Regions from separate parts of the Lactococcus formosensis genome, predicted to be linked through region 1. Evidence: riboswitches for the same ligand, from Rfam matches in the RefSeq annotation. Region 1 holds a riboswitch; each other region holds the start of a gene.

Region 1 (8,171 bases):
TGCCAACACAGCTTATCGCTTACTACGCAACTGTTCAACGTGGCTTGGATGTTGATAAACCACGTAACCTTGCCAAAGCAGTAACAGTCGAATAATGACGACATAAAAAGTGGATGTTTAACGTCCACTTTTTTATTTTTAAGAACAAGTGTGATACTAAAGTACTTTTTACGTATAAAATAACTAAGGAGGAAATCGTGTATCAGATTAAAGAGGAACAATATCCGATGAGACCTCGAGAGAGATTAATTCTTTTTGGTCCAGGAAAGTTGAGTGAACAGGAACTTTTAGCTATTTTACTGAGAACAGGAAGTAAAAAAGAAAACGTCATGGAACTTGCTGACCGGGTTTTGAATACCTTTAGTAGTTTAGAAGATTTTCGTCGCGCTTCTCTAGCAGAGTTGAAAGCAATTCCAGGTATCGGACCGATAAAAGCATTAGAAATTCGAGCTATGATTGAACTTGGTAAGCGAATCCATACAACCAAAAGAAAAAGATACGGACAAGTGATAGGTTCTCAGCAATTTGGATTGAGTTTAGCAGACGAAATGTCTGATTTTGAACAAGAAAATTTAGTTGCAATCTATCTAGATGCACAAAATAGTATCATTCAGAAAAAAACGATATTTATTGGTGCTGTGAACCATTCCATTGCTAATCCACGGGAAATTTTACATCATGCAGTAAGAAATTTAGCTGTTGGCATCATCATTGCGCACAATCATCCATCTGGACTCACTCAACCAAGTCACCAAGATAAGTTGTTTACCCAGAAGCTTAACCAAGCATGTGATTATTTAGGCATCCAACTTTTAGATCATATCATTACAGGTCAGGATTCTTATTTGAGTTTTAGAGAAGAGGGGTTATTGGAAAGATGAAGAGAAATGTGTGTGAAAAAAGACAAAAATGTGACGCATAAATAGTATTTAAAAATTCATGGTCAACCCACCATCCACTGTAATGTTTTGACCGGTTATATTTGAAGATAGATCAGAAGCTAAAAAAAGTGCAGTACCAGCGATGTCATTGGGAGTAGTAAGCCTTCCTGTTGGAGTATTAGAAATAATATCTTCCCGAATATCATTATGGGTTTCAATACTTGAAGCTGTCGGATAGGTTAGTCCTGGAGAAATAGCGTTCACTTGGATACCAAATGCGCCGAGTTCTTTAGCCATTGTCTTAGTCCAACCCTGTAAGGCTGCTTTAGCCACAATATAATCATGATAAGGAATGAGTGGTAAAGCAACGAGGTTGCTACTCATATTAATAATTCTCCCTGAAAACTGTTGTTTCATGCTAGGCACAACTAAATGAGATAAATTAACGGCAGCTTTCAGACCACCAGCCAACTGCGCTTGATAATCAGTCCAATCCGTTTCCCAGCTCATTTTCCTTGTTTTAGGATTAAACTTAAAAGATGTTAAGGCATTATTGACTAAAATATCAATTTTTCCAAGATTATTAAGGATTTCTTCTATCATTTTATCGACATTTTCTGGATTACGGATATCCGATTGGTAAGCAAGTGCTTTACCACCATCAGCTCTTATTTGTTTGACGAGTTCTTCAGCTGCAATGGAATTCTGTAAATAGTTGACAATAACAAATGCTCCCTCTTTTGCAAAACGTGAAGCAATGGTTGCTCCGATACCACGGCTACCTCCCGTGATTAAAGCAACTTTATTTTGGAGTAACACAAGAAATACCTCTATTCTATATCGGGATCAAATGAATCACAGTAAACTTCAGCACTGCGTTCCAAATCAGTAAAATGCACTAAATCAATCAAGTTGAAGCGGCCATCATGATGCCATGCTGGTAAAACATGATTCATCTGTCCAAGAGCGCATATACGATTAATGTTGAATTTACCCAGCATATCTGATAATTCAAATAGTCTTTTAGGCTCAACAGCTATTCCGACACTTTGTAAAAATGGCGCAAAAGGCTTGATAAATTTTGGAATGTTCGATAAGTCATCAATGGCAAATACATGAATGAAACGATTAAGTGGAGAAGCACTAAAACCAGGCCTTTTATGGAAGACAACAGTACCAGAGCTATTATTTTCATTTGGTAAAAGTAATGTATCGTTATGTTGAAGTGCGGCAAGTGCGGCAGTTTGTCTTGAACTTGCTATTGCTAAACTTTCTTCTTCTGACAAAGGTGCACGCGGTCGTTTTATCTCTTGATTTTCAAGATGGTAAGCGAGTGCCTGAGCGATTTCTTTTGGAGAAATTTGTCCTCCGTTTTCAATAAATACTGTTTGTGGTGCAAGGCAGGCTTGTTGATCATAAATTGTTATATCATCTACGAGGCGTTTAACAATATCTTGGTAATATTCGGGAGTTAGCGTCTCTCTTCCTATAACAGCAAAACCAACTTTGTGACCATAGCTTAAAAATTTTTTATGAGAAGGTACCTGTTGTCGAATAGCAGAAGCGGCTTTTTCACCACCATAAACAACGACAGTTTCAGAAGCAGCGATACTTGCACACTCAAGTTCTTCATTTCCACCTTTCCAGGGAAGAAGTACGATCGTATCAGCAAGCGTTGGGTCGATTTCAGCGATGGTTTTTACAAATAATACAGGGAATAGTGGTTCAGAGAAAGAAAGCTTTCCTAAGATGGAAGATTTTACCAAAAGTCCCATAACAATGGCCCAAATCTGGAGGCCAGGTATATTTCCTGAAAAAACAGTAAATAGGGTTTCAGGACCAAAAGCTTTGGTAAAGCCACCGGAAATTTGAGGATAAAAGTCGTCTAAGAGATTTCCATTGTTCCCAAACTCTGAACTGATAAAACGCAAAAGATTTTTTTTGAGGAATAACCGAATAAAAGTTTTGATTTCTAATTGGACCGTCTCCTGATCATAGCCAGTAATAATAGGAAGAGCTTTTTCTGCTATTTTGCGATAAGGGTATTCTGGAGTTGTCCATTTTTCTGCAGCGGTAGCGATAATATCAATAATTTCCGATGTTTTGAGCTTTTGTAGGTGTTCATTTCTCTTTGATTTGATTTCATCTGTATATTTTTCGATATCAGAGCTATCAAAAAGTGGATAACGAAGGACAACTTCTTGGTGATTTTTCTGGATTTTTTTCTCTTTGATTTCTTGTGGCACAAAGGAGCTGGGGAGATGGTAGGCTTCAAGTATTAGTGGTTTTATTTCATTCATTATGTTCTTCTTATATTATAGTGATTGTAAAAGTTCATCGAGAGCAACGGAACAACCTTTACTTTCTGATCCGTTTGCGCGACCTTGTAGTACAAAGCCTGTGTCATTTTGAATAGCAATGTCTTCTGTTAAAATAGCCATACAAGAATTCCAATTTGATAAGTCATAGAAAGCAAGAAGACCTCTCTCTCCTTTTTCAACAGGTTTCAATGTATCAAAACTTAAAACTTGTATCTTGACCCATGCTGGAGCTGCCTTACTATAGGAGATAGGTTGGTTCGAACTGGTATGAAGTATATTTTGGTCATAACATTGGGAACTTACTTCTGTCATGCCATACATATTGATAATTTGAGACCGCTTGATATGAAAAACTTCCTGAATTTGATTGTAAAATTTATCTTGGTTAATTTCCCTAGTCTTTCCTTTGAAGCCACCTGTGTCAAAAATAATACTTTTTTCTGACAAGAAAAATGTGAGCCGCTGTTCGGTGAGGTAATCAAGTAAATAGACAAATGAAAAAGAAGCACCAAGTAGCATTATTGATGTATTATTTTTTTCTGCACGTTGGATTTCCATTACGACTGAAGAATAATCTATACCGGCTTGATCAACAAAAATATGACTGTCAGCTGTTCCAAAAAAAGAGACTGCCTGACTGACATAACGCGATAATGACGAATGAGGGTTTGACTCAATCCCAGGAAATAAAGAAAGTATTTGAATGTTTTCACGATCAGGGAGGACATATTTTTTAAAGCCATACTTCATTGAACTGTCCCAAACTTCAAAATTTGGATGATAATTTTTACTTCTATTTTGGGGATCAGAAGTTCCACTTGAAGTAAAAATATCTTCAATATCATTAAGCCCTACAGTGGATAAATCAAAATTTTTAAAAGCCTGGATGGGTAAGGTTGGTATATCTTCCCAAGATGTGACAGTTAGTGGTGTTTTGGATTTTGATTGAGCATACTTTCTACAAGGGAAATTATGTTCGAATTGGTATGAGAATACTGCTAAAGCTAACGTATTGAAATCCTCTTCATAATTTTCATGAGCAGTAGTTGTGGCATATTTTTGAATGAATTTGAGAATATTATTTTGTAATTCGGTTTTATTTTGAGGCATGGTTTAACCTTTCTTCTAAGAATTTCGGAAAATTGATAAGTAAAAGCTGTAAAGTAACAGAAGTAAGAGCGCCAATGAGGATTCCGTTGGAGAGTAGGATAGCTAAAGGCCCTGACCAGTTTGATGAGAAGCTAGGGAGACCAATTGCTAAAATAATAGGTAATCCCATAACAAGATTATTTCGAGGATTATCCTCTACTTGCCGAAGAATACTTAAGCCTGCAGAAATTAGAGTGGCTGCAGCTGGCAAGAATAATCCACCAATGACAGAAGAAGGAGTTAAGGCCAAGAGAGCACCTATCTTAGGGATGAATCCTAAAATGATAAAAAATACTCCAGCAATCATGATTGGGACATGAGAAAATGACGACGTCATACTGAGAACCCCTAGATTTTGGGCAAAACCTGTAGTTGGAAAGCCACCAAATAAAGAAGAACTTATAGAGCCCAGCGCTTCGCCAACAATTCCGTTTCGAATACGTGAAGCTTCAATATTTTCACCAAGTAAATTGCCAGCTGTTTCATAAACACTAATGGATTCAACGACGGCAACAAGATAGGCAATGAAAAAGGCAATAAAAACTGACCAGTTAAAATGGAGTTGACCGTAAGGAAGAAAATGAGGTAAACCAAACCATGCCTGTGTTTTTACACCTGAAAAATCTATACTTCCGGTTAAATAGGCAGTTATATCCCCAGCAATTAAGGCAAATAGAAAAGAAAATCGTTTCCAAATACCTTTGCCAAATAAAGAAAAAAGAAGAACTGTCGCACATGTAATAAGCGCAAGTCCTATATTATGAGGACTAGCAAAGTCATGAGTACCAGGTGTTCCTCCGAAAAACTCTGATAAGGTAAAATTAATCAAGGAGAGGCCGACAATAAAAATCAAAACACCTTTAACGGCTGGGCTTAAGAATTTCACGAGTTTGGTGATTAAATCAGTAACAGAAAGTAAAAGAACAATGAATGAACTGAGTAAAATGGAAGTACCTGCTGCAGATAGCTGTCCTGTCTTTGCAGCACTAATCATCAAGGCATCAAAAGAAGCGGAAGGACCTTGAATAACAGGAAGTTTGATAAGACGAGTGACCTGTAAAAGAGTGACCAAGCCCGAGACAATAAAAATAGTGTTGACAAGGTTTGAAGAGTAGGCTAGGGAAAGCCCTCCTGCTGTTGCTACATATATAGGGTCTAACCAAACATTGGAGACAAAGACATGCTGCAGTGCGATAAGACTATATTCAGCTGTTTTATGGGGCTTGGGTTTGTTCATTGGAATAATTCCTCCTAGAAAATAAAAAATGTCCTTTTGCAAAGTGCAAAAAGACATACTAAAATAGCGTTTATGATAACGAATTAGATGTCACTTTCCTCCGCTGGTACTAACCAGATCAGGTACAAAGGGTAATTCTCAGCCATAAAGGCACCCCTAGTGATCTATAATGTAATATTAATATTGTAAAGTAAATTTATCAAAATACAAGATATTTGTCAAAAATTATTGTATATATTATCTCAAGCTATTTCAAATATTTGTTTAAGAATGTGGATGTACGCTCTTGGTATTCTTGAGGGTTTACGATGTAAGACTGTGCATGTTGAGCTTTAGGTACAATCCATAATTCTTTAGGAGAATGAGCAGCTTTGAAATTTTCAGTCGCCATTTTTGTTGGGACAAACTTATCTTCAGCCCCGTGGATGATAAAGATAGGGAGAGTGGATCGTCTTAAAGCTTTAGTAGCATCAGCCTCAAAAAAGTTATAGTGTGCGCGTACTTGTACAAGAAATTGAGTTGTATAAACGAGTGGGAATTTTGGCAAGTGGAACATCTCTTTCAGTTGGTATGCGAGTTCAGCAGAAATACTGCTGTATCCACAGTCCTCAATAACTGCTTTGACTTGGGAAGGAAGCTTTTCGCCAGCAGTAAACATGACTGTTGCGCCTCCCATGCTTACACCGAACAAAGCAATTTGGCTGTCTTGACCTGTATACTCAATAACCTTATTAATCCATTTGACATAATCTAAACGGTCCGGCCACCCAAAACCGATATAATTTCCATCAGATGTCCCCGCACCACGATCGTCGGGTGCTAAGACATTATAACCGAGGTCATGGTACATTTGCATATAACGTGCCATATCTTCTTTTTTTCCCATATAACCATGAGCAATAATAATGGTTTTTTTAGTTTTAGTTTGTGCAGGAATATAGTAAGCATTGAGCTTTAAGTCATCTGTGGCTGAGATTTCATGCCATTCTTGCTTTTGAGTAGAATTCAACCATTGGCTGGCTTTAATATTTAGAGGGTTGTTTTGTCCATTATGTGGTACAAAGCTCTTGTTTCCGGGTACGAATGCGAAATCATACATGTAAAATGTTGTCACCACTGTCATTATTGTCAGAATAATTAAAAAAATTATTGTCAATATTGTAATTTTTTTCTTCATAGGAGCTCCTTTTTAACCAAAACTATTATAACATTTAAAAAAGTGGTATAGACAATCTAATGTGAAATGTTTAAAATCTTGAAATATGAACATTTTGTTGCTACATGTATCGTAGAGTGAACGAAAAATATGTTAGACTATATTTTGTAATTTTCTTTTGTGTTAATTTTTAAAATACAAAAACAATAAAATATAATTCCACCGGGAATAACGCTCAAGCGTTTTAAGCATTTCATTAGGTCTAAGAAGAAATGCTTGAATCACTTGATTTTTTTTTGAGGAGAATAAATGAGTTATAGCAAGTATGGTGAATCTTTTAGAACGCTGAGAAAGCAGCATAAAAAGACTTTAGAGTATTTTGAAAGTCTCGGAATTTCAAAAGGTACATTGTCACAATTTGAAAATGGAAAAACTTTATTATCCTTTGACAAATTAGATATGGCACTTCAAAAGATGAATGTGACAATGACATCATATATTTTGATGATTAATAACACAGAATCAGAGTATTTTATCATACAATTTAAAGAGATAGAGAATGCTTTTGTCACAAGAGACAAAGAAAAACTTAAGCAAATTTACCATGACAATGTGTATTATGAAATTGAAGAAGACTATTTTATTGCTTTAGCTGCTAAAGCATGTTATGAAGAGCTAACGCTTGAAGAAAAAACACAACTTGAAACATTTTTTAATAATTGCGAGATGTGGAGTCGGTATGAGCTAAATCTACTGATTAATACGATGCCACAGCTTGATCAAACTTTGGTTTATTCTATTATTAGTCAGTTAAGGCAAAAAAAATATGATTATTTACGTGTTAGAAGAGAATACAGACCTCTTTTTGCTCGGGTTCTTGCAAAGGGCGCTCTACAATTAATTGCCCAAGGAGAACAAAATGAAGCAAAAGGTTTAATCAAGTATTTAAAAGAGTTACCTTCAACTCTTGAGGTTACAGAAAAGGTTATGGGAATGTATCTAGAAGGCTGTTGGATTTATAAATTTGAAGATACACAGATGGGCAATAAGATTGTTCGACGTTCTTTGCGTATTCTTTTAGATATTGAAGCCACTGATTTAAAAAATATGTTGGAATTTTATTATAAGAAGATGATTAATGGTAAAGCAAAAGGTTATCTATTAATCAAGTAACTTTAGAATGGTTTAAATATACTATTAACAAGTAATAAAAATAAAATCAAAATTATGATAAATGTTTATAGAAAAACAAAATCTGATCGACGTGTCCTTATAGTTATAGATTGGCTTGAAAGTCATCATATACCATATAAAATAATTTCAAGTTCTGACTTGTCAATGCAAAATATTAAACAAATGCTCTCTCTTTCAGAAAATGGTTTTGATGATATTCTTGTTTCAAGACTTGGAATATCGTCTCAGAAACA
Region 2 (8,171 bases), 120 kb from region 1:
CTATTTTTATCTAAAATAATGTGTGGATTTTTCTTACGATATTTTGTGGATTTGTTGCTCTTGTTAAAAGCGAAATGACTGCCACTCCATCTAAAGGCATTTGACTCAGTGGATTAAGTGATTCAACAGTAATCCCCCCAATACCTATGATTGCTTTTTTATTTACACGAAGCAACTGAGAGAGTTGTTCCTCCCCGAGTGGTTCAGCAGCATCTGATTTACTGCTTGTAGGGTAGATAGGACCAATCCCAAGATAATCTGCTTCACTTTCTTGTGCAGCTAAAAGTTCCTGTTTATTTCTAACCGAAAGTCCAATATATTTTTGGAGGCCTAGCTTTTCACGCGCTTCTGCAACTGCTCTATCTTGTTGTCCCAGGTGAACCCCATCTGCTTGGATTCTGCAGGCCAGTTCTAAATCATCATTGATAATAAAAGGGATATGTAAGTCCTTTGCAGCTTCTTGGAGTTTTAAAACAGTGGCCATTCGTTGGTTTTGACTCCTGTAAACTGTACCTTTATCACGGAATTGGTAGGAAGAAACTCCTGCCTCAAGAATTTCAATGATTTTTTCAACTGCTTCTTCTATAGACAACTCGGGAAAATTTTTGGGCCCCGCAATAAAATAACATGTTAGAATTTCTTTATTCATGGTAACTCACCCAATGATTCAAAGGTCCATGCCCATGACCAACATCAATACTTTCTTTTATTGCGTTTGTGATAAAGGATTTTGCATGAGGCAAAATATCAAGTAGTTCTTCTCCCTGTGCAAGATGAGCTGTAATATATGAAGAAAGCGTATCTCCTGTCCCATGTGTCCTATTTGTATCAATTCTTGAAGCAGAATAACGCATAATTTCACCGGATTCTGTCAATAATAGATCTGTAACAGTTTCGCTCGCTGAGTGGCCTCCTTTAATGAGAACATTTTTCGTCCCCAAACTTTGCAAATCATAAAGTGCTTGTCGGATTTCTTCCTCACTTGAAATCGGACGCTCTAGAAGTACTTCTGCTTCTTGAAGATTAGGCGTAATGAGTTCTGCCAAGGGGAAAAGTTCTTTTTTTATGCACCTGATAGCCTCATCTGAAAGAAGAACGGCGCCTCCTTTCGCGACCATCACTGGATCAACTACCAAATGTTGGGGTTGATAGCGTTGAATCCCTGTGATAACAGCTTTAACTTGAGCTACATCGAACAGAGCCCCTGTTTTTGCAGCAGAAATATCTAAGTCAGAAAACACTGAATCAAATTGCGATAATATAAAATGAGGCGCTACACTTGAAATCTCTTGCACCCCCAGCGTATTTTGAGCAGTCAAACCGACAACAATCGTAGCCGAATAAACTTTTTGACTTTGAAAAGTTTTTACATCTGCGTTAATCCCTGCTCCTCCACTTGAATCAATCCCAGCGATTGTTACAACTTGTGGTACCTCAATCATTATTTTCCTCCACTTGCTTTGCACTACTATAGATATTATTTAATAAGGCAGTGATAAACTGACCGGGAAGTTCTTTGACTTGTAGTTCTGCCTGGATTCCAGATTCACTAAAAAATTTAGCAGCCTCATAAGAAGCTTCAAGGAAGTGAGGATTAACAGCTGAAAAAGTAGCTATTGCCGCAGTTAGCATATCTCCACATCCAACATTTATTGCAAAAAGTTCACTACTCGTATTCACATAATACATATTGGTTCCATCTGTGATGACATCTGTTTGGCCTGTCTGAACAATGACAGCATTTGTTTTTTTCGCTGCAATTTTTGCATTATTACTGCTGCTTGTCGTATCAAGCGAGTCAATCCCTCTACTCCTTACTTCTTCTTCAGCAAACCAAGCAATTTCAGCAGCATTTCCTCGAATAATATCGAAATGGATTTCGGATAAAAGTAACTTCATAACTTGACTTCTATAAGGAACGTGTACAGCAACGGGATCTAAAACAACAGGAATTCCTTTTTCATTTGCTAAACGTCCCGCTGCAATGAAAAGTGATACATCTTCTTGTCTCAAAGTACCTGTATTTAAAACAAGTGCACTTGCAAGTGTAAGAAGATCTTTAATTTCGTCCTTTTCGGACGACATTAAAGGTGAAGCACCTAAAAAACTTACAAGATCAGCAACTCTTTGGACGGTAACACTATTCGTAAGACACAAGATTAAAGGTCTTTGATGACGAATTTCTGTTAAAGTTGACATAAAAAAACTCCTTTGTAAACACAAGGAGGGAAAAGCAAAAAACATACCACATCAAGCTATATAAACTAAAAGTAGTAATGACACATCCCTTCGCAGGTCTTAACCCGAGCAGGTTTGATGGTTTTTCTCAACTGATAAAATGATTATTTTATCGGTACCCATTGTGTTATGATATTTATTTTTTTCTATAGGATTATATTTCATATAGAAATTAATTTTAGTATAACATACTGTGTCTTAAAGATAAAGCAAGCGCTCATATTTTTATTGGTTCTATCATAAAAAAGCACTGATGAGTAAAAATCAGTGCTTTTCCTTTAGTAGTAACGTTTATTTTTTTGTTTTAGTGCTTTACGGGCATTTTTCATGCCACCAACTTCCTTAAACATTGTGTCAAGTTTTTTTCTTTCAATTTCTCTGTTATTTAGACCTGCATAAGCTGTTTCTTTTAGTAGCTTTTGGTAGTTTGAAAAACGTTCAAATGAAAGTTTACCTTGTGCAAGAGCGCCTTGAATAGCACATGCGGGTTCATTGCCATGCTTACAATCAGAAAACTTGCACTGCGACACTAAAGCTTCAATATCTGAAAAGCTCTCACTAAAGTTAGCCTGATCTAAACCAACTTCACGAATCCCTGGTGTATCAATCATCATAGCTCCTAAAGGTAGTTTAAATAGCCTACGTTGCGTCGTGGTATGCTTTCCTTTACCATCATTGCGTAAACCATTTGTTTTTAACGTGTCTTGTCCTAGTAATCCGTTAACCAATGTTGATTTACCAACTCCAGATGAGCCAATCAAAACAAGAGTTTCTCCAGGCGTGATATAGGTCTGTAAGGGAAGATAGCCGTTCTCCGTTTGCGAAGATGTCAAAATAATATCTACACCAAAACTAATCTCTTGGAGTTCTGCTTGTTTTTGTTCCACATCCTGTGCCAAGTCTTTTTTGGTTAATACAAATACAGGAAGTGCTCCAGATTCCCATACAAGGGCTAAATAGCGTTCCGCTCTTCGGAGATTAAAGTCTTCATTAAGCGACATACAAATGAATACTTTATCTATATTAGCTCCCATGAGTTGACGCTCCTGCGTCTCTCCTGCTGCTTTACGGATAAGTGCTGAATAGCGTGGTAAGCAACGCTGAATTTGCGCGTGTCCAGTAGAATCTGTTTCTCGATCTAAGAGAACGAAATCTCCAACTACTGGAAAGTCAAGTGATTCTGATGTTTCGAAACGGTATTTCCCTGATACTTCTGCTTTGACTTCACCTGATTGAGTAGCGACGTTGTATTGATTACGCATCTGTTCAATCACACGTCCGGGATAAAGATCTGGATATTTAAAGGCCTCTTTTTTAAATTTTTCTGTAAAGCCTAAAGTATTTAATGTATAGTTTGTATTCATTTTTATTCCTCCAAAAAGTTTTAATGACTTATTGGGAGGCAACATGGTTCAGACGAGAGCAAGTGCCTCCCCATGTCTTACAATTTCCTTATTTACTCGCATAATTGCTCCTTTCTCTTACTTCAAGTATAGCATATCTTAATATAAAAAATACAGCCTTTACAGCTGTATTTTTCTTTAGATAGTAACAGTTATTGAGGCTGCAATAATGATTAAGACCAGCCCAATAATGGTTAAAAGCATTTCTTTTTTTGTTTTTCTTTGGTTTAAGAACCAGATACCTGTCAACGTTGCTAAAACAACAGATGTTTGAGAGAGAATAAATCCAGTTGCCAAGCCATTCATATCAGGTTGAGCAGAGATAAGATAAGTTAAAGCTGCAAAAGCAAAGAAGAAACCTGAGATAATATGTTTGTATGATACACTTTCAAAGATTGCCATTTTTGTCTTCTCTTTGAAAGAGATAACGATACTGTAAATAAGAGCAGTCAAAAGCATACCAATGGCTTGTGGGAGAAAAGCTTCTTGACCTGACAAATTACTTGCTTGAGGCGCAGCAGAGTAGCCCCAATAACCAATAGCACCAATAGCTAAGAAAATAACTACTTTTCTCAAAAGACCTGTACTTGCTGGTGTTTTTTCTTCAGACCAAACAGTCAAGCTCGCACCAAAGATAATAAGAATAAGAGAGAAAGCCCCCAAAATTTTTGCACTTACACCAGGCCAGTTTCCCAGAGCAACGACACCCCAAAGTGAAGCAGCTAAGAGTTGGAAAGCTGTAGTAATTGGCATTACTTTAGAAGAACCAATCAAACTAAAGCAGTAGAAAGTGACGATTTGTCCTGCTGCCCAACCGATACCAGATAAAATACCGAGGAATAAATCCATGCCTGAAGCTAAATGAATGCCTTGTGACATTGAAAAAACTAGGGCAAAAATTAGAGTACCTAAAGTTGAACCAAGGATTTGGTTGACGGGTTTTCCACCAATTTTTGAAACGATTGTTGGGTAAAGCCCCCAACCAAGAAGCGGGCCAAGGCCAATTAATAGTGCTGTTGTATTCATGTTTTTGTTTTTCTCCTATTTGTCTTTAAAATACGACATTGCTTTCTAGTAAGATATTTGCGTAAGGTGTCATTTCTCCTGTACGGATAAAGGCATGACAATTATTCAACTCTGCCTTCATATCGTTATGTGGAATAAATTCGATCGGTGTATCAGGTAGGCGATCGGTGATTTGAGCTAAAACTGTTGGGTTATTTTCTTTTATCTCTTCAGCAAGAAAGATTTTTTGAACTTCAAGCTCTTCTAAAACGTTATTTAGAACATCCATAAAGCTTGGAATACCATTGTCTATAGCCAAGTCAATCTTTTCAGTCCCTTTTGGTACTGGCATCCCAGCATCACCAATACTGAGTTTGTCAAAATGGCCCATTTGAGCAATGACACGTGAAATATCAGAATTTATAACTTTTGTTTTTTTCATTTGAAATACTCCTAATCCAGTTCATTTTTGTAGGGAATTGAAGGTTGTGCCCCGTATCTTTGTACAGTAAGGGAAGAAGCTTTGCTACCATAAATAATAGCATCCTCAATATTACTGAAATCTGCTTTCAGGACAGTACTTAAGGCACCTATGAAAGTATCACCTGCAGCCGTTGTATCAACAGCTGCTACCTTGAAGGCTGGAATAATACCAGCTTTGCCATCTTTGATATCGTAGTAAGCCCCTTTGCTTCCTAAGGTAATGATTACGGCTTCAATACCGAGATTATGGAAATAATCTGCAGCAGCTTTTAGACTGTCATTGTCTTCTACTTTAATGCCTGTTATAAGTTCAGCTTCAGTTTCATTGGGAACAATGATATCGGTTGTAGCTAAGAGCTCTTGTGGAATATCCGTTCTCGCAGGTGCGGGATTGAGAATAGTTCTAACATCATTTTCTTTAGCAAGCTTAAAGGCAGTAACTGTACTGTCAAGGGAGCTTTCAAATTGTGCAATCAAAAAGTCGCTGTTTGTAATAATATGTTTTGAGTTTTCAACGTGATCAGGCGTAAATGCATTATTTGCTCCTGAGAAAATCATAATGCTGTTTTCTCCAGAATCATCCACAGTAATAAAGGCTTGGCCAGTCGACTGGCTTTCTAAAAGTTGAACAGCAGATGTATCAATATCTTCATACTCTAAAAGCTCACGCATCATTTGCCCAGCACCATCTTTACCAATAGCGCCAATAAAGAAAGTATCAGCGCCAGAACGCTTTGCTGCTACCGCTTGGTTAGCACCTTTACCGCCACCGGCAGTAAAATGTTCTTTTGCATGTAAAGTCTCACCTGGTTTCGGCATGTTGCTTACTCTCAAAGTTGTATCCAAATTGATACTTCCAATAATTGTAATCTTATTCATTTTCGTTCTCCTTTATTTTTCTTGTACTGCCACGTTCAACATAAAAAACTTTAAGTTTAATCTGTTTTTGGTCAATCGACTGATTATTTGCCAGCTTATAAATTAATTGAGCTGCCTCATGTCCCATTTCATAAGCGGGTTGATGAATTGTTGAAAGAGCGGGGGAAACGTATTTGCTCATCAAAATATCATCGTAACCAATAAGCTGGATATCTTCAGGGATATGTTTATTTAGTCGATGGATCTCCTGCATATATGCAACTGCATGAATATCAGAAGGCAAAATAATCGTATCAAATCTTTCTTTCCCTTTTAGAAGTTCTTCTGCTTCCGCTTGGATTTCTGAAAAATCATAACTCATACTTTGAAAAACTTGATAGTTCACATCTGCTTGATTTAAGTAGGTAATACTTGAACTAAAGCGTTCATTCGTATTATCGGTTGTCAATGGACCTCGAACAACTGCGATATGCTGCGCACCTGCTTCTACTACAGCCTTGGCAGCTAGAAAGCCACCTTGACTGTTGTCCGCAAAGACACCAAATTCGCTTTTCTTACCTACACGATCTACGGTTACTGCTGGTAAATCAAACTCAGGAAACTCTTCCTTAAAGTCAACCGTTGTGATTACACCAGCAGCATTACTTTGAACTAAAAACTGAAGATAGGATTTAATGATTTCACGATCTTCATTAACATTCCCTAAAATCAGTTGGTAGCCTTTTTCTCTAAGAAATTCTTCCACTCCTTTCGCCAACATTGGAAAGAATGGATTGGAGATATCTGGTAATAAAAGGCCAACCAGGTTACTTTTTTTACTCTTAAGAGACTGAGCCGAGATGTTAGGTGAGTAATTCAGGTCCTGAATCGCTTTTTTTATCTTTACTTCTGCTTCTGAGCTAACATATCCTTTGTGTGTGATATATCTTGAGACAGTGGACACGGATACACCAGCTTTCGAGGCAACCTGTTTGATTGTAGCCAATAGACCTCCTTGTGACATAATGTGGAAACGTTCTCACATATTACTTAACTATTGTAATCGCTTGCTGTAAATATGTCAAGTATAAACTAAAATTTATTAGATTAATTAAAAAAACACAAAAAAGAGCCTCAGGCTTGGCTCTTTCTGCTTTTTAGTCATAAAGATAGAATAAATCACTGGCAATTGTGGGATAAGCCATGATCATATTTTGAAATTTGTCCAAATTAATAGCTTGATTAATGCAGAAATTCAAGATATTTACAAGTTCTTCTGCCACGGTCGAAAGCAGTGTTGCTCCAAGAATTTCATTTTTATCATTTACAATAACATTAATTTTTGAAAGAGGGTCAGCTATGCGCTTATAGGTGTACCAACCCGTCATATCTATCTTTTTCTCATTTTCTTTATCAAGAATTTGGGTTTGACCGATTTGGGCGAGCTTGCTGGATCCAAAAATAACGGTAGGAATGGCCGGATATTGGATACCTTCAATTTGACCATCCTGTGTAAAATAACGTGCAAGGTATCTGGCCTCAAAACCGGAAACAGGGGTTAGTTTGGGTTGCTTTTTATCTAAAGCATCTCCGATAGCATATATATTTGGATTATTAGTTTGTAAAAATTCATTGACTAAGATACCTTTAGGCGTTGTTTTTACCCCAACAGCGTCCAGATTTAAGTCTTCAATATTGGGAATACGTCCGACTGCTGAAATAACACCATCAGCGGTGACTTTGCGATTGTCTTCACTAATGATTACTATTCCTGATTCAGTTTGTTCAAGCCTTTCAGGAGAGAAGTTGGCGATAAAGGTAATGCCTTCTTTTTGTAATTGCTTAATATAAGAAGTTGCAAAATCGTCAGCAAAACCTCTAATTTTTAGTGCACCATGTGTAAGGATAGAAACCTCAGATCCCGCTGCATTAGCGATTTGCGCTAATTCAAGTGAGACATAACCTGAACCTAGGAAAACAAGACGTTTGGGAAGCTCCTCTAGCTCTAAGAAGTCATTGGAAGTCAGTAAATACTCATTACCAGGAATATCCAAAACCCTTGGTCGTGCACCAGTTGCTAGGATATAGTTATCCGCAAAGTATGCCTTACCCCCGACATCTAGATGTCCATCGGTCTGAAAACTTGCTGAGCCATAAACAGTTTCAATGCCTGCGCTTTTCAAT
Region 3 (8,171 bases), 880 kb from region 1:
AGCATTAGCAGCTAATTCGTCATTTGCTACCAACTCAATCTTTTCTATGTTTTTCTTGTCATCTTCAATTTCTTTATTTTCATTCTTGAGGTATTCTTCCACTGCAGCAATGTGCTTACAATAACGGTAATTCCGCTGAAAATCAGCACAAGAACAATAATCCTGTGCCCCGTCCATATCGTAAATTACTTGTTCTCCTTCAACCTCTGCAGAAAGTTTAAAATCCTCTATTGATGGATCAATTAAAAGTCCCTGGCTATACAGGGCTATTCCTTCACTGCGTACACGTGCTGGCATCATTCTGCTCATTTTATGTTTATCCTATTTTTGATGCCTTTTTGCACCAACTCTCTGTCTATTTTTTCTTCTAAATCCCTTTAAAACGTGCATACATTATACCATATTTTGCTATTTTTTTCACGAATTACCTAATAAAAAATAGAAAGTTATCTTCAGATAAAAAATTTTATAACCTCCAATTCCTTTCTGATTTTAATGTAAAGAACTTTTGACATTAAAATTTTAAAAGTCCACTTTTGTTTTTTTAATTTGTGCAAAAATTTGAATTTTTACATTATTTGTATTATACTTTACACTATTAAAATAATGAGGCTCAAAAATGATTAACGCTTATCACACAGTTTTGTTGTTGATTATGGGCTCACACTAAGTGCTGAAAGGTAAAGGTGTGAGTCCTCTTTGGCGTTGGTCAGAAAGGGGCAAAAAGATGTCCCTTTGGGCATCTTTTTTAATTTATTTTTATTGATTATTGCTACTCAAACGTGACAATAAAGTGAGAGGAGGCCTAATTTGACTTAGAATTTTAAATTAAAAATATTTATTTTATAAAGAGAGGAACTTATAATTGGAAAATAATCAAAATTTACAAAAGAGAATGGCAACACGCCATATCACTATGATTGCTCTAGGTGGAGCGATCGGGGCTGGCCTTTTTAAAGGGAGCGCTTCTGCCATTGAGTCTGCTGGTCCTGCTGTCCTTATTTCTTATTTCATCGGAGGTTTGGTTTTATTCTTCGTGATGAAGAGTTTAGAGAAGTTGGTCCTTAGCTCGGATGAACCACATGGTCTTTCAGGATTGGTTCAACCTTATCTGGGTAACCATGCAGCTGATTTTACAGACTGGGTGTATTGGTCACTTTGGATGATTAATATTATTGCCGAAGCTGTCGCTGCTGCTAGCTTTATACAGCTTTGGTTCCCTAATATCCCTTCATGGGCCTTCGTCTTACTCATCGCTATCCTAACATCGCTTATCAACCTACTGTCAGTAACATTCTTTGCCGAAACAGAATATTGGCTTGCTTTTATCAAAATCAGCGTTATCATTCTTCTTATTATTTTTGGTGTCATTTTAGTTGCACAAAACATTTTTAATACCAACTTGATATCTGCATTTTCAGGGATGACAAAATATGGTGGCTTTGCGCCACACGGACTTAAAGGTGTTATCAATTCTTTATTGATTGTTATCTATTCCTACGGGGGCTCTGAACTCATTGCCATTACTGTTAGTGAGACAGAAGATCCTAAAACTGCTATCCCACGCGCTATCCGAGGCGTTATTGGACGCATCATTTCTTTTTATATCGTCCCAATGTTCCTCCTGCTCCTTATCTACAACTGGAACGACCTGGCAACGTCAACAATGAGCCCGTTTGTCATGGTCTTTAACAAAATGCATATTCCTTTTGCTGCAGACATCATTAATTTCATTATTATTCTCGCGCTCTTTTCTTCAATCAACTCTGGCATTTATGCCTCTTCAAGAATTTTATTCTTCCGCTTAAAAAATCATAAAGGCAAGCTTTCGCAAAAGATTGCTACACTGAATAAAAGTAAAGTACCTCAAAGATCTGTTCTTTTCTGCTCTGGAACACTTTATATCGGCGTTGTTCTTTCTTACTTCTTAGGAGACAGCCTATTTAACTATCTTGCCGGTTCTTTATCTTACACTGTCCTTTTAGTTTGGTTTTTAATTAGTCTCGCAGGCTTCTTATTGGCACGCAAAACCAAAGCTTTAGGTACTATGAGCATGAGTCTTATTGCTCTCATTGCTTTGTTATTAATTTTCTTTGGTATCCTTACAACTAATCCTATTGGAGTAACTCTCTTTACCGCACTTCTTTATTTCATTATATTGATAAGTTATCGTAAAAAGAATGATCCTGTAGACAATATTGGATAAAAAAATATTAAACACTTTCTCAATAACAGGAAAGTGTTTTTTTATAGGAAAAGAAAAAACCGACACTCAGGTCAGTTTAAATTTTTATGAGTATTTCAATCAGTCGGTCACGATCTACAATCCACTGTGCCCGCTCATCCTTCAAGTGCACTCGATTGGATAAGAAAATTACCGCTTTCTTTGATTCGAGATTCATCAGAATGAAAGTGCCTGTGTAACCTGTATGAAGCAACCACTGGTCGTGTATAAAATCCCAAGCTAAACTTCTTGGGCGATCTCCCGCTGCATAATTTTTCTGCAAAGCCAAATATTTTGTGTCTGAAAAATAACCTTGAACAAATTTAACCAAATCAATCATCGGTGCAAAAAGTCCTGCTGACCCACAGTGTGTTCCTAGTACTTTTGCTTTTGGATCATGAACCGACCCCACTCGTGTATCCAGACTTGTAGGCACGGCATTAGTAACAGGTCCAAAAGATGTCTCAGACATGTTCCATTTTTCAAAAACCTCTGCTTTAAAGACTTCATCTAAAGATTTCTCATAAAGCTTTTCAAGCATAAAACCCAACAAAATAAAGTTGATATCTGTGTAGTGACAACTTTTATTTTCCGTCACTTCGATATGGTCAATCGCATCCTTTAAACCTTTAAAATCTAACTTATCACGGTTTTCAATAAACGGATTTATACCCGTTGTATGCGTAAGAAGCTGTCTCAAAGTAATACTCTCATCATGAAAATCAGGATAATAATCCGTAAACGGAGCATCAAGCTCTAACTTCCCAGACAAAACGAGATTAATAACAACTGTTCCTGTGCCTACAACTTTTGAAACGGAAGCTAAATCCCATTTTTTACCTGCAACCAATGGTTTTACTTTCGGAAGGATTGCTTGGTTGCCTCGAACAAACTCTTGAACCTCTGCTTCTTCCACAATAGCAACATGGCAGCCCGGGAAAATTTCTTGTGCTATATAGTCATCAATTGTTTCTAAAAATTCTTTTTCATTTTTCATAGGCCTTGCTTTGTAAACCAAAGTTCCATGTGATGTGGAATATCAATAGCTAACGTTTTCGCTTTTTTATCCAAATACAGTTTTTCGTCAGGTAAATTATCAGCGAACTGAGCTAAGTCAAACGACTGCGAAACTTGAAAACGTAAAAGCATCAGGTCAAGTTTTTCATCCATATTAGCTGTCAAATCAGGACCTTCACTTTGGCAAAAGACGAGATGCAAACCAGCAAGGTCTAAAAGATTACCTTGCGCTTTTACACCGAGAATTTTTTCATATTCTGCAATAATAGACACTTCTGGAATATTAATTTGTACCTCTTTGATAGAAAAATCAGATAGTCCTGCAAATTCCCCCTCATCAAAGTCAACATCAGATTTAGCAACCTCTGTTAAATCTGACCAATCGTTTACAGAAACCATCAGATAAACATCATTTTCTGGAGAAACAGCCTCAAAAGCCCAACTGTCTTTGACCTGATAAAGATGTGCTACTTGGTCTAAGTTACGCGCCAAAAGCTGTTCAATTTCTTCCTCATCAGCTTGGATGACTGTGCGTCCATGTTTCTTCATCCCTTGAACAGGAGTCACACCCGGTAACTCCTCTAAGATTAACCTTGGTTCTTTTGCCTCATAACCAGATAAAAAAACTTCTGCATTTTCTTCGTGTAAGACTTTCATGCCAAGCACATCACGATAAAAATTTAAATTTTCTTCGCGATTGAGTACACGATAGCCTGGTAAGCAAACTTCTAAATTGTTTATGAATTCTTTCATTCTGATTCTCCATTTATCTTCTTATATTTTATTAAAACTTATACAAATTATCAATGATTATATGTTAGAATTGTTCTATGATTAAATTTCGAGACCTTATAAAAAAACCTTGGACCTGGACTATTCTCCCTGCTTTTCTCTTCGCTCTTCCTTTTTCTTTAGGAGCTGGCTGGATGCAATGGTTAGGGCTAAGTTTCCTTCTTTACCTAATTAGTTTAATTTTCACTTATAAGAAATCAATCTGGCTGGCTCTCTTTGTGCTTTCTTTACTACCAAGTTTTGCTACAGCACTTATCAGCCAGTTGCATTCTGGAAAAGCCTTTTCTTCTCTTGATCAAATAATATTTTTTGTGATTTTCTTTGTTGCTCTAGGCTTGTCTTACTTTCTTGCTCGCCGTCGAAATATTATTCCGCCGATTGCTATCAAAGAATTCCCCTTGGGCAAAATTGCCCAAGGCTTTGGTTCTCTTTTCTTGGTTTCACTCTGTGTCAATATTTTAGCACAGGCGCTTGGTTTACAAGCAAGTACAGAAAATCAAGAGGCTTTAAACAGTCTCGCCCAGGTTATTCCTTTAGGTATCTTTGCTGTCCAAACGATCTTTGCTGGCTTCTTTGAAGAACTTACTTACCGCGTTGGCCCTTTCGAAGTTCTCTTTACAAAAAATAAAATGCTCGCTTTTTTGACAGCAGCTCTCCTCTTTGCAGGTATGCACAGTCCAACAGATCTTTACAGTTGGCTTGTTTATGGTTCAATGAGTTTAGTGCTCACCATGTTCTACTTTAAATACCGTAATTTCTACCTCAATATGGCCATCCATATGGCTTGGAATTTCCTTGGAATAAGTATGACATTTTTGCTAAAGTAAACATCTTATGATATATTAATACTGTAAAATTAAAATTTGCACAATGGGTGCTCGAGGGAAAACCAAGAGCTGAGAAACACCATTTGACCTGATCTGGTTCGTACCAGCGTAGGAATGTGTTTGTATAGAGGATCGCTATCCTCACTTCTCTCTAACCCTCCTTTGTGCCAACAAAAGGAGATTTTTTATGTCTGATTCTAAAGTTTTAGAACTTACTGAAACGGCTATTGCTGCTGCATTAGCTCTTGTCTTGAGTTTCATCTCGATAAACTATGCTCAAGTTTTTTATCTTGAGCTGGCAGTTATTCCCTTACTGGTCTTGGCCTTGCGCCGCGGTGTTTTTTGGGGCATGACAGGTGGGCTGGTGTTTGGCTTACTTTTGATTGTATTAGGTCAAGCAACTATCTTGACTCCAGTACAGGCCTTGCTGGAATATATCGTTGCACCGATTTCTCTTGGCTTCGCTGGCATCATACGCAAGAAAGATTCGAGTCAAACACGCACAATCTTTGCTGCTGCTTTTCTCGGCGTTCTTATCAAATATTTTTGGCACTTTGTCGCTGGTGTTATTTTTTGGGGGAAATATGCTTGGAAGGGCTGGGGTGCGATTCCTTATTCATTTGTCGTAAATGGAATGAGTGGACTTGCAACTGCAACACTCGCTGCTCTGGCTCTCGTTATTATCTCTAAGAGTGCAGCTCAGATTTTTCAAGCGAAAAAGTGATATAATGAACGCATGAGCAAGAAAAAGAAACTGAAAAAAACATTAGTTGAACAAATTCTGGACAAAGGTCAAGTCAACCATGAAGGGCTTGCTCTCAATGCTTTAGAAGCAGAGCTCATGCCTGAAGACATCCAACGTCGTGATATCTATAAAACGCTCGCACTTATAGGAGATAAAACGGGTCCAATCGTGGGGATCCTTCCTCTGACAGAGCATCTTTCTGAAAAGAAATTAGCAAAGGTCTCTGGAAATAAGAAGGTCCACATGATTCCTCAAAAAGATTTGCAGAAAACCACTGGATACATCCATGGTGCTAATAATCCTGTCGGTATCTGGCAAATCAAAAGGTTCCCTATCTATATCGATACCATTGCACTGGATGCAGATAAAATCATTGTATCTGCCGGTGAAATCGGCCGTTCTATACGCCTCAATCCAAAAGAACTCGCAACTTTTGTACAAGCTGAATTTGCTGAAATTCGTGAAATTTAAATAAAAAGGAAAGCTTAACTATGGCTTTTCTTTTTATTTTTACATCTCGATTTATTGTTCCGACAAATAACACTTTACAAAAGTACCCAAAACCGCTAAAATTAAGCTATGTTACCTAAGATTATTGCCACCCTATATCCGCTTTTAAGCTGGATTGTATTGGTTTTCGCTTTTAAATTTTTGCGGATTCGCCACTTGACGAATCGAAAACTTCGCATTCCTGATATTTTTGTCCTCTTCTTAATTTTTGGGCTCCAACTTTTTTCAGAGCAATTCACTGCCATTAATATTTTGCCTTATTACTTCTTGATCCTTTCAATTTTAGCTCTCGTCTTATTGTTAATGGATTTATTCTATTTTAAAGACTTCAAATATAAGCGCTTCTTTAAGCTTTTTTGGCGCATTACTTTTGTGATTACTTTTGCTCTTTACATCGCTATGATTGTCATGATTTACATGCATTGATAAAAGAACCATACTAATGGTTTTTCTTTTTATATATGATTCATAAAAAAAAACCAGAAAAACTGGTTTTTTTTATTTGTTTCCGAGCTCTTTCAAAAGAACAGCAAATTCTTCATCTGTCAGTGTAATCCCCTTGCCCATCTTTTCATGGTCGGGCGACCACTGACGCAAATCATATTTAGCTTCCATGCCATTCCACGATACACGGTTAAGCTCTTTGGTCCAGCCTTTGGCATTTTCAGATAAGGTAATAAGATGTTCCTCAATTTCAAACTTTAAATCAGCCATACGCACCTCCTATATTAATGATACGGAAAAATTTTCAACTTTTCACAGTTAATCTTCAATAAGTTGAATATCAACACCCAAAGCCGTCATTTTTTCAATAATACTATCATATCCACGAAGGATAAATTCAATATTTTCAATCGTCGTTGTACCTTCGGCAATAATACCAGCCAAGACCAGACTTGCCCCCGCACGCAAGTCGGTAGCACGAACATGAGCACCTTGAAGTTTATTAGGTGCTTCATAGATAATATGATCATCCACTGTTGAGATTGCAGCACCCATACGTGCCATTTCTGGCACATGATTGACACGTTTTTCATAAATCGTATCCATTATCCAACCACGTCCTTGTGCTTTTAGTAGAAGCGGAGTAATTGGCTGTTGCAAATCAGTTGCAAACCCAGGATAAGGTACAGTCTTAATATTGATTGCTTTCAAGTTTTCTGAACGATGGACCTCGATAGAGTCCTCACGAATGGTCATACGTACGCCCATTTCTTCGAGTTTAGCAATAAATGATTCTAGATGTTCATAGATAACATTGTCAACGATGACGCCATCTCCCATCGCTGCAGCCAAAGCAAGATAAGTTCCTGCCTCGATACGGTCAGGAATAACCGTATGACGTGCACCATGCATCTCTGTTTTCCCTGTGATACGAATCACATCTGTACCAGCCCCACGAACTTTTGCCCCCATATTATTCAAGAGTGTAGCTACATCAATGATTTCTGGTTCACGTGCTGCATTTTCAATAATGGTTACACCTTCTGCTGTACTAGCCGCAAGCATTGTATTAATTGTTGCACCAACAGAAACCATATCCATATAGATAGTTGTACCGTTTAATTTTTCTTCTTTAGCTTCAAGGTGCATAGCATCTTCAAGATAAGATAATTCTGCTCCTAAAGCTTCAAAAGCTTTAACATGAAGATCCATAGGACGTGGGCCTAAATCGCATCCCCCTGGCAAACCAACCGTTGATTTCCCAAAACGACCAAGAAGCGCTCCATTAAAATAATAAGAAGCACGTAAAGAGTTTATCTTACCATAAGGCAATGGCTTTGAAGTCACATCACGTGTATCAATCGTCAAAATGCCCGCATCAGTATCACGTTGAATTTTTGCCCCCATAATTTCCATGATATCGACCAAACTTGCGACATCAGAAATATCGGGTACACCTTCAAGTGTAACAATATCATTAGCTAAAATCGTTGCCGGAATAAGGGCAACTACGCTGTTCTTGGCTCCCGAAATCGTTACCTTCCCTGAGATACTTTTACCGCCATTGATTACTATTTTTTTCATAAATTATTACTCTATCACTTATTGTTTT

What was found. Region 1 has a riboswitch for thiamine pyrophosphate ahead of VNN39_RS08750 (uracil-xanthine permease family protein). Riboswitches for the same ligand answer to the same signal wherever they lie in the genome.
Region 2: another riboswitch for thiamine pyrophosphate. It lies ahead of thiM (hydroxyethylthiazole kinase); the one in region 1 lies ahead of VNN39_RS08750 (uracil-xanthine permease family protein).
Region 3: another riboswitch for thiamine pyrophosphate. It lies ahead of thiT (energy-coupled thiamine transporter ThiT); the one in region 1 lies ahead of VNN39_RS08750 (uracil-xanthine permease family protein).

The regions. Positions count from the first base shown of each region.
Region 1 is NZ_CP141721.1:1,809,125-1,817,295, reverse strand. It holds gene glmS (glutamine--fructose-6-phosphate transaminase (isomerizing)) at 1-95, shown strand, start outside; gene radC (RadC family protein) at 198-881, shown strand; gene VNN39_RS08765 (SDR family oxidoreductase) at 930-1,700, opposite strand; gene VNN39_RS08760 (acyl-CoA reductase) at 1,712-3,181, opposite strand; gene VNN39_RS08755 (acyl-CoA synthetase) at 3,197-4,312, opposite strand; gene VNN39_RS08750 (uracil-xanthine permease family protein) at 4,299-5,588, opposite strand; TPP riboswitch at 5,667-5,756, opposite strand; gene VNN39_RS08745 (alpha/beta hydrolase) at 5,836-6,765, opposite strand; gene VNN39_RS08740 (Rgg/GadR/MutR family transcriptional regulator) at 7,054-7,917, shown strand; gene VNN39_RS08735 (ArsC/Spx/MgsR family protein) at 7,972-8,171, shown strand, end outside.
Region 2 is NZ_CP141721.1:1,692,871-1,701,041, reverse strand. It holds gene thiE (thiamine phosphate synthase) at 11-649, opposite strand; gene thiD (bifunctional hydroxymethylpyrimidine kinase/phosphomethylpyrimidine kinase) at 642-1,442, opposite strand; gene thiM (hydroxyethylthiazole kinase) at 1,435-2,199, opposite strand; TPP riboswitch at 2,268-2,371, opposite strand; gene rsgA (ribosome small subunit-dependent GTPase A) at 2,517-3,602, opposite strand; gene rbsU (ribose/proton symporter RbsU) at 3,780-4,667, opposite strand; gene rbsD (D-ribose pyranase) at 4,693-5,088, opposite strand; gene rbsK (ribokinase) at 5,100-6,008, opposite strand; gene VNN39_RS08235 (substrate-binding domain-containing protein) at 6,001-6,993, opposite strand; gene VNN39_RS08230 (NAD(P)/FAD-dependent oxidoreductase) at 7,145-8,171, opposite strand, start outside.
Region 3 is NZ_CP141721.1:933,055-941,225, reverse strand. It holds gene VNN39_RS04620 (DEAD/DEAH box helicase) at 1-309, opposite strand, end outside; gene VNN39_RS04615 (amino acid permease) at 866-2,206, shown strand; gene VNN39_RS04610 (serine hydrolase domain-containing protein) at 2,283-3,221, opposite strand; gene VNN39_RS04605 (CppA C-terminal domain-containing protein) at 3,218-3,994, opposite strand; gene VNN39_RS04600 (CPBP family intramembrane glutamic endopeptidase) at 4,072-4,860, shown strand; TPP riboswitch at 4,894-4,992, shown strand; gene thiT (energy-coupled thiamine transporter ThiT) at 5,048-5,584, shown strand; gene VNN39_RS04590 (aminoacyl-tRNA deacylase) at 5,597-6,076, shown strand; gene VNN39_RS04585 (DUF3397 domain-containing protein) at 6,185-6,541, shown strand; gene VNN39_RS04580 (YdbC family protein) at 6,614-6,829, opposite strand; gene VNN39_RS04575 (UDP-N-acetylglucosamine 1-carboxyvinyltransferase) at 6,878-8,143, opposite strand.